Pararhizobium capsulatum DSM 1112: one gene and its partner. The protein of the gene in region 2 interacts with the protein of the main gene of each other region in a pairwise test. Links are inferred from orthologs where the notes say so. Each region holds a gene or a part of one and is shown on either strand. Other genes may lie near its edges.

Region 1 (5,271 bases), 250 kb from region 2 along the record:
GGATCAGCTCCGAGGTTTCCGATCAGAATAACCTTGTTGACACTGCCAGCCATATCGCTCTTTCCCGTCTCTTGCGCCGCTCCCCGGAGACGGCCCTTCATCGTGGCGCGTATAATAACGCCTGCCGCATGAGGATACGCCCCGCCATTTCGCGTATCCACAATCAATTATGAATTTTTGTTCTTTATTTGTTCTAATTTATGTCTATTATCCTGTCAACTGACTCGCAAAGCATCACTGTTTTTTCGATTGGCGCTCGACATGCGTCGCGCCGATCTTAAATAGGGGCTTTCGAACTCCCAGAAGCTGAGCACCATGAGCGAACTGAAGACCATTTCCATCCGCGGCGCGCGTGAGCACAATCTCAAGGGCATCGACCTCGATCTGCCGCGCAACAAGCTGATCGTCATGACCGGCCTGTCGGGATCGGGAAAATCCTCCCTCGCCTTCGATACGATCTATGCCGAGGGCCAGCGACGGTACGTTGAAAGCCTGTCGGCCTATGCGCGCCAGTTCCTGGAGATGATGCAGAAGCCGGACGTCGACAGGATCGAGGGGTTGTCACCGGCAATCTCGATCGAGCAGAAGACGACGTCGCGCAACCCGCGCTCGACGGTCGGCACGGTCACCGAAATCTACGACTACATGCGTCTGCTCTTTGCTCGTGTCGGTGTACCTTATTCGCCGGCGACGGGGCTTCCGATCGAAAGCCAGACAGTCTCCCAGATGGTCGATCGCGTCATCGATTTCGGCGAAGGGACACGCCTTTATATCCTCGCACCGATCGTGCGGGGGCGTAAGGGCGAATACAAGAAGGAACTTGCCGAGCTGATGAAGAAGGGCTTCCAGCGCGTCAAGATCGATGGACTGTTCTACGAGATTGCTGAAGCTCCCACACTCGACAAAAAGTACAAGCACGATATCGACGTCGTTGTCGATCGCGTTGTCGTGCGCAGCGACCTCACGGCTCGCCTCGCAGACAGCATCGAGACCTGCCTCAAGCTTGCCGATGGTCTGGCGATCGCCGAGTTTGCCGACAAGCCGCTGCCCCCGGAGGAAACCTCGGCCGGTGGTTCCGCCAACAAATCGCTGAATGAGACCCACGAAAGGGTGATGTTCTCGGAGAAATTTGCTTGCCCCGTTTCCGGTTTCACCATTCCGGAAATCGAGCCGCGGCTGTTCTCGTTCAACAATCCCTTTGGTGCCTGCCCGACCTGCGACGGTCTCGGCAGCCAGCAGAAGATTGATCCGGCGCTGATCGTGCCGGAGGTCGATCGCACGCTGAAAAGCGGTGCTATCGCACCGTGGGCGAAATCGACGTCTCCCTATTATAACCAGACGCTGGAAGCTCTGGGCCAGGCCTTCGTCTTCAAGCTGTCGAACAAATGGAGCGACCTCAGCCAGGCCGCGCAGGATGCGATCCTCCAGGGAACCGAGGAAAAGATCACGTTCCACTATGTGGATGGTGCCCGCTCTTATAACACCACGAAAAATTTCGAAGGCATCATCCCGAACCTCGAGCGGCGCTGGAAGGAAACCGACAGCGCCTGGGCGCGCGAGGAGATCGAGCGCTACATGTCGGCAGCCCCCTGCCCGGCCTGCAATGGCTTTCGACTGAAGCCGGAGGCCCTGGCGGTCAAGATCAACACGCTGCATATCGGACAGGTGACCGAGATGTCGATCCGCGTTGCGCGCGATTGGTTCGAGGTGCTTCCGGAGCATATGAACGCCAAGCAGAACGAGATCGCGGTGCGCATTCTCAAGGAAATCCGCGAACGCCTGCGCTTCCTCAACGATGTCGGCCTTGAATATCTGAGTCTGTCGCGCAATTCGGGCACGCTTTCCGGCGGTGAAAGCCAGCGTATCCGGCTTGCCTCGCAGATCGGGTCAGGCCTCACGGGCGTCCTCTACGTGCTCGACGAGCCATCCATCGGCCTGCATCAGCGCGACAATGCCCGCTTGCTCGATACGCTGCGGCATCTACGCGACATCGGCAACACCGTCATCGTCGTCGAGCACGATGAAGATGCCATTTTGACCTCTGATTATGTGGTTGATATCGGCCCGGCCGCCGGCATTCATGGCGGCCAGGTGGTCGCGGAAGGTACGCCTCAGCAGGTCATCGATAACCCGAACTCGCTGACGGGCAAGTATCTTTCAGGCGAGCTTTCGGTCGCTGTTCCGGCTGAGCGCCGCAAGCCGAAGAAGAAAAAGGAAATCACCGTCGTCGGCGCCCGTGCCAACAATCTCAAGAACGTCACCGCATCAATCCCGCTCGGCGTCTTTACCGCGGTAACCGGCGTGTCCGGCGGCGGCAAGTCGACCTTCCTGATCGAGACGCTCTACAAGGCGGCGGCGCGACGGATCATGGGTGCGCGCGAAAATCCGGCGGAGCATGACCGCATTGATGGTTTCGAGCACATAGACAAGGTGATCGACATCGATCAGTCGCCGATCGGGCGCACACCGCGCTCGAATCCCGCGACTTATACCGGCGCCTTCACACCGATCCGTGACTGGTTCGCCGGGCTGCCGGATGCCAAAGCGCGGGGCTACCAGCCGGGCCGCTTCTCCTTCAACGTCAAAGGGGGGCGCTGCGAAGCCTGCCAGGGCGATGGCGTCATCAAGATCGAGATGCACTTCCTGCCGGATGTTTACGTCACCTGCGATGTTTGCCATGGCAAGCGCTACAACCGCGAAACCCTCGACGTCACCTTCAAGGGCAAGTCGATCGCCGATGTGCTTGACATGACCGTCGAGGAAGCTGTCGAGTTCTTCGCGGCCGTACCAGCCGTGCGCGACAAGCTGCAGTCGCTCTTCGATGTGGGGCTCGGTTATATCAAGGTCGGCCAGCAGGCCAACACGCTTTCAGGCGGGGAGGCACAGCGCGTGAAGCTCGCCAAGGAGCTCTCCAAGCGTTCAACCGGCCGCACGCTCTATATCCTCGACGAACCAACGACCGGCCTGCATTTCCATGACGTCGCAAAGCTCCTGGAAATGCTTCACGAGCTGGTCAATCAGGGCAACTCGGTGGTCGTCATCGAGCACAATCTCGAGGTCATAAAGACAGCCGACTGGGTGATCGATTTCGGTCCTGAAGGCGGCGATGGCGGCGGCGAAGTGATTGCGGCCGGCACGCCGGAAGACATCGTCAAAGTCGAACGCTCTTACACCGGGCAGTTTATGAAGGAGCTTCTGGAGCGGCGGCCGGTGCGGAAAGTGGCAGCGGAATGAAACCTGCTGCAACGCTTGTTGGATGGAGACGGCTCATTGGTTGAGCTGGGCGTTTTAAGGGAGTGAACCATGACCAAGGCCGGAACTATTCGTACAGGCATCGGTGGCTGGACGTTCGATCCTTGGGAAGGCACGTTCTATCCTGAAAAACTCTCCAAGAAGCGGCAACTCGAGTATGCGAGCCAGCAGCTGAAGGTCATCGAGGTCAACGGCACCTATTACGGGTCGCAGAAGCCGGAGACCTTCGCCAAATGGGCCTCTGAGGTGCCGGACGGCTTTCTCTTCTCCCTCAAGGCTAGCCGTTTTGCCACCAATAAGAAGGTGCTCGCCGAAGCCGGGGAATCGATCGAGAAGTTCCTGACCCAGGGGCTCACCGAACTGGGGCCGCGTCTCGGGCCGATCCTCTGGCAATTCATGCCTACGAAGAAATTCGATCCCGATGATTTTGGCGCATTTCTCGCTCTGTTGCCGGAAAAGCAGGATGGTCTTGCGCTTCGCCACGTCGTGGAAGTGCGCAACCCGTCGTTCAAGGTGCCGGAGTTTGCCGCGCTCTTGGCCAAGCACAACGTCGCCGTGGTGGCCGCTGACCACGGTGAGTATCCGATGATTGCGGACGTGACAGCCGATTTTGTCTACACGCGCTTGCAGACAGGAAGCGACGCCGTTGCCACCTGCTATGACGAAAAACGGCTAGACCTTTGGGCTGATCGGCTGAAAACCTGGGCCGAGGGCGGCACGGTGGAAGAACTCGAAAAGGCAGATCCGGCACGTCAGCCAGAAAAGAAGCCGCGCGATGTATTCGCCTTCTTCATCACCGAGGGCAAAGTGAACGCGCCGACCGGAGCGAAGGCCCTGCAGGCCCGGGTGGATCAGTAAAAGTGATACAGCGCTAGCTCTCGGCAGCTATCGAGCGAGCGGGACGACAGCTGCGGCCAGGTCCTCTGCCGTCAGCCCCTCTCCAAGTTTCGCGGCTGTGGCGCCATGGCGCCAGACACCGGCGGCAGCAGCCTCGAAGGCCGGCATGCCTTGCGCCAGATGCGCACCGATGATGCCCGCGAGAACATCCCCTGAGCCCGCGGTGGCAAGCCACGGCGGTGCGTTATCATTAACTGCGGCGCGGCCATCGGGGCTGGCAATCACCGTATCGGCCCCTTTGTAGATAAGGACCGCATGGCTGCGCTCTGCTGCGGCTAGCGCCTTGTCGATCTTCGAGAGTTTTTCATCCTCGGCAATATCGGGAAAAAGTCTACGGAACTCACCTTCATGGGGCGTCAGCACGAGGCGGACTTCGCCATCTGCGAAGAGTTCAAACAGTGACTGAGGCTTCTCGCGGAAGGCGGTGATGCCGTCTGCATCGAGCACCAGCCGGCGCTCCCGAAGCATGGCAACATACTGTCTCGCCCGCTCCAGATCCCCGAAAGCCGGCCCGAGCACGAAGGCGTGGATGCGCGCGTCTTCCAGCCAATGCGCAAGGTCCTCCCCGCGATCGATTTCCTTCATCATGACGGCGGTCAGATGGGTGGTATCGACCTCAAGAGCCGCTACGCTCCCCGCGATCGTCACAAGCCCTGCCCCGGACCGCAAGCCTGCTGTGGCCGAAAGGCGGGAGGCGCCGGTCGCAAACGCGCCGCCGGAAAAAACACCGAGATGGCCGCGTGTGTATTTGTGGGATGACGGATTGAGCGCATGATCAAGCTGGGGCCATAGGTGCGGCCCGTTCACCGTGACGGATCCCGCACCAGCTTCCAGGATACGGCGGGGAATGCCGATATCAAAAACCTCGATTTCGCCACACAAGGAGCGTCCGGGCAGAAGCATATGACCTGGTTTGCGGGCCATGAAGGTCACGGTAAGGCTTGCCTTGAAACTCTCTCCCAAAACCTGTCCGGTACGCCCGTCCACGCCGGACGGCAGGTCAACGGCGACTACCGGGAGCCCCTCATTCGCAACGCACCGCATGACATCAGCAACATCGTCCGGAACGGGACGAGCAAGACCGGCTCCAAAGATGCAATCGACGACCACATCTCCATCGTG
Region 2 (5,432 bases):
GACGTTGGAAAGCAGCAGCAGCACGATCGGCCAGACGGCGGCAGGATTGATGGAAAACGGCATGGCGAATCCTTTTAAGGCGATGGATTACCAGCCGGGTTAAATCGACCCTCCGATATGTCAAGCGGAAGCCTCCTTCGGCAACGCATAACACGTCCATGAGGCCGCCCAGCAGCGCAGCCGCCGGAGGGCGACAAGCGCGCGGCCACCTCCGGCATGATCTCTGCCTCGACCAACGCCTTCGTCCCCATCAGCCGATGCCAACACGGCGGGAGGGTGAACTGTTGCCTTTTTGTACTCATTCCCCCTTTTCTTCCGGCCGGACTCTCTCCATATTCCCCGGATGTCAAAAGCGCCGAAAAAACCCGTCCGTCCCGCCACCGGTTTCGAAGAAGCCCCACAGGCCGAATTCAAGGGGGCGCCGCTCTCCTCCAACGTCGCCGATTGGGCCGAAGAGCTGCAGCGCATGGCGGAAGCCGAGGGCATCGAGACCCGCCATGACGTCGCCTCGCGCGCCGGCAAGCACCGCAAGAAGGTCGAGAACGAAGCGCGGAAACACGCCGAGAAAACCTCGACCCAGAAGACATCACGCGGCGTCTCCATCGGCGCCTCCTCCGATCCGAAGACCCGCGCCGCCGCAGGCCTCAATCCGGTCTCCGGCCTCGATATTTCGCTGGAAGATGCCGACAAGCTGGACGCCGGTTCCGGTGTGACCGCCACCGTCGAGGCGCTGTCGGCGCTGATCGAGAGCGGCAATCCCCTCTTCAAGGACGGCCAGCTCTGGACGCCGCACCGCCCTGCCCGGCCGGCCAAATCCGAAGGCGGTCTCTCGATCGTCATGAAATCCGACTTCGAGCCCGCCGGCGACCAGCCCACCGCCATCAAGGATCTCGTCGAAGGCCTCTCCAACGGTGACCGCTCCCAGGTCCTGCTCGGCGTCACCGGTTCCGGCAAGACCTTTACGATGGCCAAGGTGATCGAGGCCACCCAGCGCCCCGCCGTCATCCTCGCGCCCAACAAGACGCTGGCCGCGCAGCTCTATTCCGAGTTCAAGAACTTCTTCCCCAACAACGCGGTGGAATATTTCGTCTCCTACTACGACTATTACCAGCCGGAAGCCTACGTGCCGCGCTCGGATACCTTCATCGAAAAGGAATCGTCGATCAACGAGCAGATCGACCGCATGCGCCACTCCGCCACCCGCTCGCTGCTGGAGCGTGACGACGTCATCATCGTCGCCTCCGTCTCCTGCATCTACGGTATCGGCTCGGTCGAGACCTACACGGCCATGACCTTCCAGATGGAAGTCGGTGACCGGCTCGACCAGCGGCAATTGCTCGCCGATCTCGTGGCCCAGCAATACAAGCGCCGCGACATGGACTTTCAACGCGGCTCTTTTCGCGTCCGCGGCGACACCATCGAAATCTTCCCCGCCCACCTTGAAGATGCCGCCTGGCGCATCAGCATGTTCGGCGACGAAATCGACAGCATCACCGAGTTCGACCCGCTGACGGGCCAGAAGACCGGCGACCTCAAATCGGTCAAGATCTACGCCAACTCCCACTACGTCACCCCCCGCCCAACCCTGAACGGCGCCATCAAGTCGATCAAGGAAGAGCTGAAACTGCGCCTCGCCGAGCTCGAAAAGGGCGGCCGCCTCTTGGAAGCCCAGCGGCTGGAGCAGCGCACCCGCTACGATATCGAGATGCTGGAGGCCACCGGCTCCTGCGCCGGCATCGAGAACTATTCGCGCTACCTCACTGGACGCCGCCCCGGCGAGCCGCCGCCGACCCTGTTCGAATATATCCCCGATAACGCCCTCTTGTTCATCGACGAAAGCCACGTCTCCGTCAGCCAGATCGGCGGCATGTACCGGGGCGACTTCAGGCGAAAAGCGACGCTGGCGGAATACGGCTTCCGCCTGCCCTCCTGCATGGACAACCGCCCGCTGCGTTTCGAGGAATGGGACGCCATGCGCCCGGACACCATCGCCGTCTCGGCGACCCCGGCGGCGTGGGAAATGGAACAGGCCGGCGGCGTCTTTGCCGAACAGGTCATCCGCCCCACAGGCCTCATCGATCCCCCGGTCGAGGTCCGCCCGGCAAAATCCCAGGTCGACGACGTGCTCGGCGAAATCCGCGAGACCGCGCAGGCCGGCTACCGCACCCTCGTCACCGTGCTCACCAAGCGCATGGCCGAGGACCTGACGGAATACCTGCACGAACAGGGCGTCCGCGTCCGCTACATGCACTCCGACATCGACACGCTGGAGCGCATCGAGATCATCCGCGATTTGCGCCTCGGCGCCTTCGACGTCCTCGTCGGCATCAACCTTTTGCGCGAAGGCCTCGACATCCCCGAATGTGGCTTCGTCGCCATCCTCGATGCCGACAAGGAAGGCTTTTTGCGCTCGGAAACGTCGCTCGTACAGACCATCGGCCGTGCGGCGCGAAACGTCGATGGCAAGGTCATCCTCTATGCCGACCAGATCACCGGCTCGATGCAGCGCGCCATGGAGGAAACCTCCCGCCGCCGCGAAAAGCAGGTGGCCTACAACGAAGCCAACGGCATCACCCCGGAATCGGTAAAGGCAAAGATTTCCGACATCCTGGATTCGGTCTACGAGCGGGATCATGTCCGCGCCGATATCGGCATCAAGGGCGTCAAGGGCGGGGTCAACGAGTTGGTGGGCGGCAACATGCAGGCCCATCTCGATGCGCTGGAAAAGCAGATGCGCAACGCCGCCGCCGACCTCGACTTCGAAACCGCCGCCCGCATCCGCGACGAAATCAAGCGCCTCAAGGCCGCCGAACTCGCCGTCATGGACGATCCGATGGCCCGCGAAGAAGCTCGCGCCATGGAAGGCTCGTCCAAAAAGAAAAAAGGCACGGCATCCTCGGCCCCAATCTCCCCCCCTGCGGGGGAGATGTCGGCAGAGCCGACAGAGGGGGGTGGTTCCCCACGCTCCGAATCAACCTCCTACTTCGCCAAACCCTCACTCGACGACATGGGCCCAGGCACCGACACCGCCCGCCCGCTGTTCCGCAAACCCCACCTCGACGAAATGGGCCGCGACGTTGCCGAACCCGTGAAGAAGGGCCTGTTCCGCAAGAACGACCTCGACGAAATGACCGTCGGCCGCACCGAAAAGCCGGTCAAGGGCCATCTGCCCGAAAAGCCGGCCTCCGCCAAAGCCACCAAACGCGTCTCGCCTTTGCTGGAAGGCCAGCCCGAACCCGCCGACCCCTCCTCCTCTCCGTCATCCCCGTCCTCGGGCCTGCCCCGAGGATCTGCCGAAGACGCCCGCCCGCTCGTGCGCGGCAAGGTCGGTGCGGGAAGTTATGAGGATGCCGGGGATGCCAAGCGGCAGAAGAGGACAAAGGGGAAAACGGGGCGGCCGGGGCGGTAAGAAAATAGCCAGCCTGCGACCGACTAAGAATCGGCGCCGGAATTAGGCGACGGCAAACAAATATTCCTTCGGAGGATTGTTACTGAGCCCCTCACCGACACCCCACCCAATTGTCCTCCTCGATAAACGGCCCTTCGTTACAAATATCGCGGCTCTCCAGAATATCCTGATATACATCCCGTGCCGCGCAACCGGCGAGTGTTCGAGCATCGGAGGGGTAACCGCGGCACTCGTCCCCGGCCTCCATTGCCAGCCTCTTCAATTCCTCCGTTGGAGTGGTGACACCGGCCATTTCGTCTGCGGAAAGGGTGGCGGCGAGAAAGATGAGGGCAGCGAGCATGGATATTCCCTGTTGAGCATGGCGCACGACCTTGCGAACGAAGACTGACGCATGGCTCCTGCAACGGCAAGCGCTCGGCCGTCGATACGCCCTAAAATGAGCGATCGAGATCGCCACCCGCCACATAGTCATGCCAGCCCCGCTCGGTTAGAGTTTGTCAGAGAAAAGTGGGAACCGGTTTTCCCGAAAAGACAAACGGAAACAAAAGAATCTGGAGGATGTCTGGTTCAATCTGAACCAGACATCCTCTAGGCTCGCCCCACCCGAAACCCGCCGAGTTCAGCCATGCGCCTCACCCTCCTCGTCCTCCTCACCTCGCTCATCGCCACCCCAAGCCTCGCCGCCGGCCCCTACAAGACACCGCAGGCCCTGCTGCAGGCGCTCTACAGCGGCGAAGATCTGGATGAGGACCCCAATGCCGCCACGACCTACACGAACTTTTTCTCCGATGCCCTGAACCAGCGATTCGAGAACGACTGGAACAACACGCCGGACGGCGAGGTCGGCGCCATCGATTTCGATCCGGTCATCGCCGGACAGGATGGCGAGGCGACAGATGTCGAAGTCGGCCAGCCTGTTATAATCGACAGGACGGCTGAGGTCGAAGTGACCTTCACCAATTTCGAGCCGGTGACGCTTTATTACACGCTGGTTTACGAGCATGGCGGCTGGAAGGTCGATGATATCGCCAACCAGCAGGGCGAATATCCGTGGAGCCTTGTCGCGCTGTTTGAAGCGGCACGCTAAGGGCGGCAACGGGCCTCGGTTGTCATGCTAGCTTGAAGTACACGGCCGGCAGCGAATGTCGCCGCAGCTTCCCTCTTCTCCCCAACGGGGAGAAGATGCCCGAAGGGCAGATGAGGGGGCTTCGCCTCAAATTCTGCTGAGCCAGCCGCCCCCCATCCGGCGCTGCGCGCTACCTTCTCCCCGTTGGGGAGAAGAGGGAGAATGCCATTCTCCCTGGTCCTTGACGGAAGCCCCCCAAAGCCCCATCAAAAAGTCATCCCCCAAAATCCCCGCCCAGATCCCCTGCCCCATACTGGCCTCGTTCCGCCAGAGGATAGGCCACCAGGCGTGGGGGCGAGGCGGGACCGGCGCCGGGTGGTTGGGATGGACGCAAACCCTTCCCTTCGGGGTCCGCAGAAAATGTTCCCCTTCCGGAGACGGCGGGGCCGGTGTCGAGCCGGTTCCGGTTCTCGCTCCGGGCGTGCCTGTGCGGCACACAACGCCCTTCTTCAGGGAAGGGAAGCAGAGGGAACCAGGTTGCAGGCATAAACCGCTGAACGGGGCGCTGGCGAGAGCCACACTACCAAACACATCAGAGGCTCTTTCCAGTGCCCCGTCCGAATTACAAGCCACCCCCCGCACCCGGCGGGATCGGAAACGCATGTCAGGAACACCGTCATGGCCGAGGATTTCAGCCGCATTCCACATCAACTCGATAGCGTCATTCAACGGCGCACGGCCGAGATGCTGGCTCTGCCCCTTCTCGTCTGCGCCCGCCGCGAATGCCGGCAAAGGCGAAAATGCCTCTATATCTCTCGCAAAGGATGCCCCCTGGTGCCTGCATCTGCTCGACAAGGAACAGTTGGCGCTCTACGCCACCCTGCGCGATCTTGTCCGTCAATGGGCGCTTTGGCTCTGCCCGGGCTGCTTCCCGCGCCATGGAGCGGAAACGGCGGG

What was found. The genes of interacting proteins can lie anywhere in the genome.
Region 1: the proteins of uvrB (region 2) and uvrA interact in binary tests that used the Escherichia coli proteins (3 or more experiments, as listed by UniProt). The link is inferred for Pararhizobium capsulatum DSM 1112 from one-to-one orthologs.

What each region holds. Positions count from the first base shown.
Region 1 is NZ_JAUSVF010000001.1:2,564,097-2,569,367, forward strand. The notes cover bases 1-3,434. They hold uvrA (excinuclease ABC subunit UvrA), read left to right. Parts: upstream 1-315; coding sequence 316-3,234; downstream 3,235-3,434. Other genes in these bases: QO002_RS12575 (single-stranded DNA-binding protein), read right to left, coding at 1-53; QO002_RS12585 (DUF72 domain-containing protein), read left to right, coding at 3,304-3,434. In the rest of the region: more of QO002_RS12585, read left to right, coding at 3,435-4,110; QO002_RS12590 (NAD(P)H-hydrate dehydratase), read right to left, coding at 4,138-5,271. UniProt on the Escherichia coli protein: The UvrABC repair system catalyzes the recognition and processing of DNA lesions. UvrA is an ATPase and a DNA-binding protein. A damage recognition complex composed of 2 UvrA and 2 UvrB subunits scans DNA for abnormalities.
Region 2 is NZ_JAUSVF010000001.1:2,815,998-2,821,429, forward strand. What follows is about bases 1-3,609. They hold uvrB (excinuclease ABC subunit UvrB), read left to right. Parts: upstream 1-343; coding sequence 344-3,409; downstream 3,410-3,609. Other genes in these bases: QO002_RS13705 (DMT family protein), read right to left, coding at 1-63; QO002_RS13715 (hypothetical protein), read right to left, coding at 3,501-3,609. Also shown: more of QO002_RS13715, read right to left, coding at 3,610-3,749; QO002_RS13720 (DUF3828 domain-containing protein), read left to right, coding at 4,035-4,496; QO002_RS13725 (hypothetical protein), read left to right, coding at 5,137-5,432. UniProt on the Escherichia coli protein: The UvrABC repair system catalyzes the recognition and processing of DNA lesions. A damage recognition complex composed of 2 UvrA and 2 UvrB subunits scans DNA for abnormalities.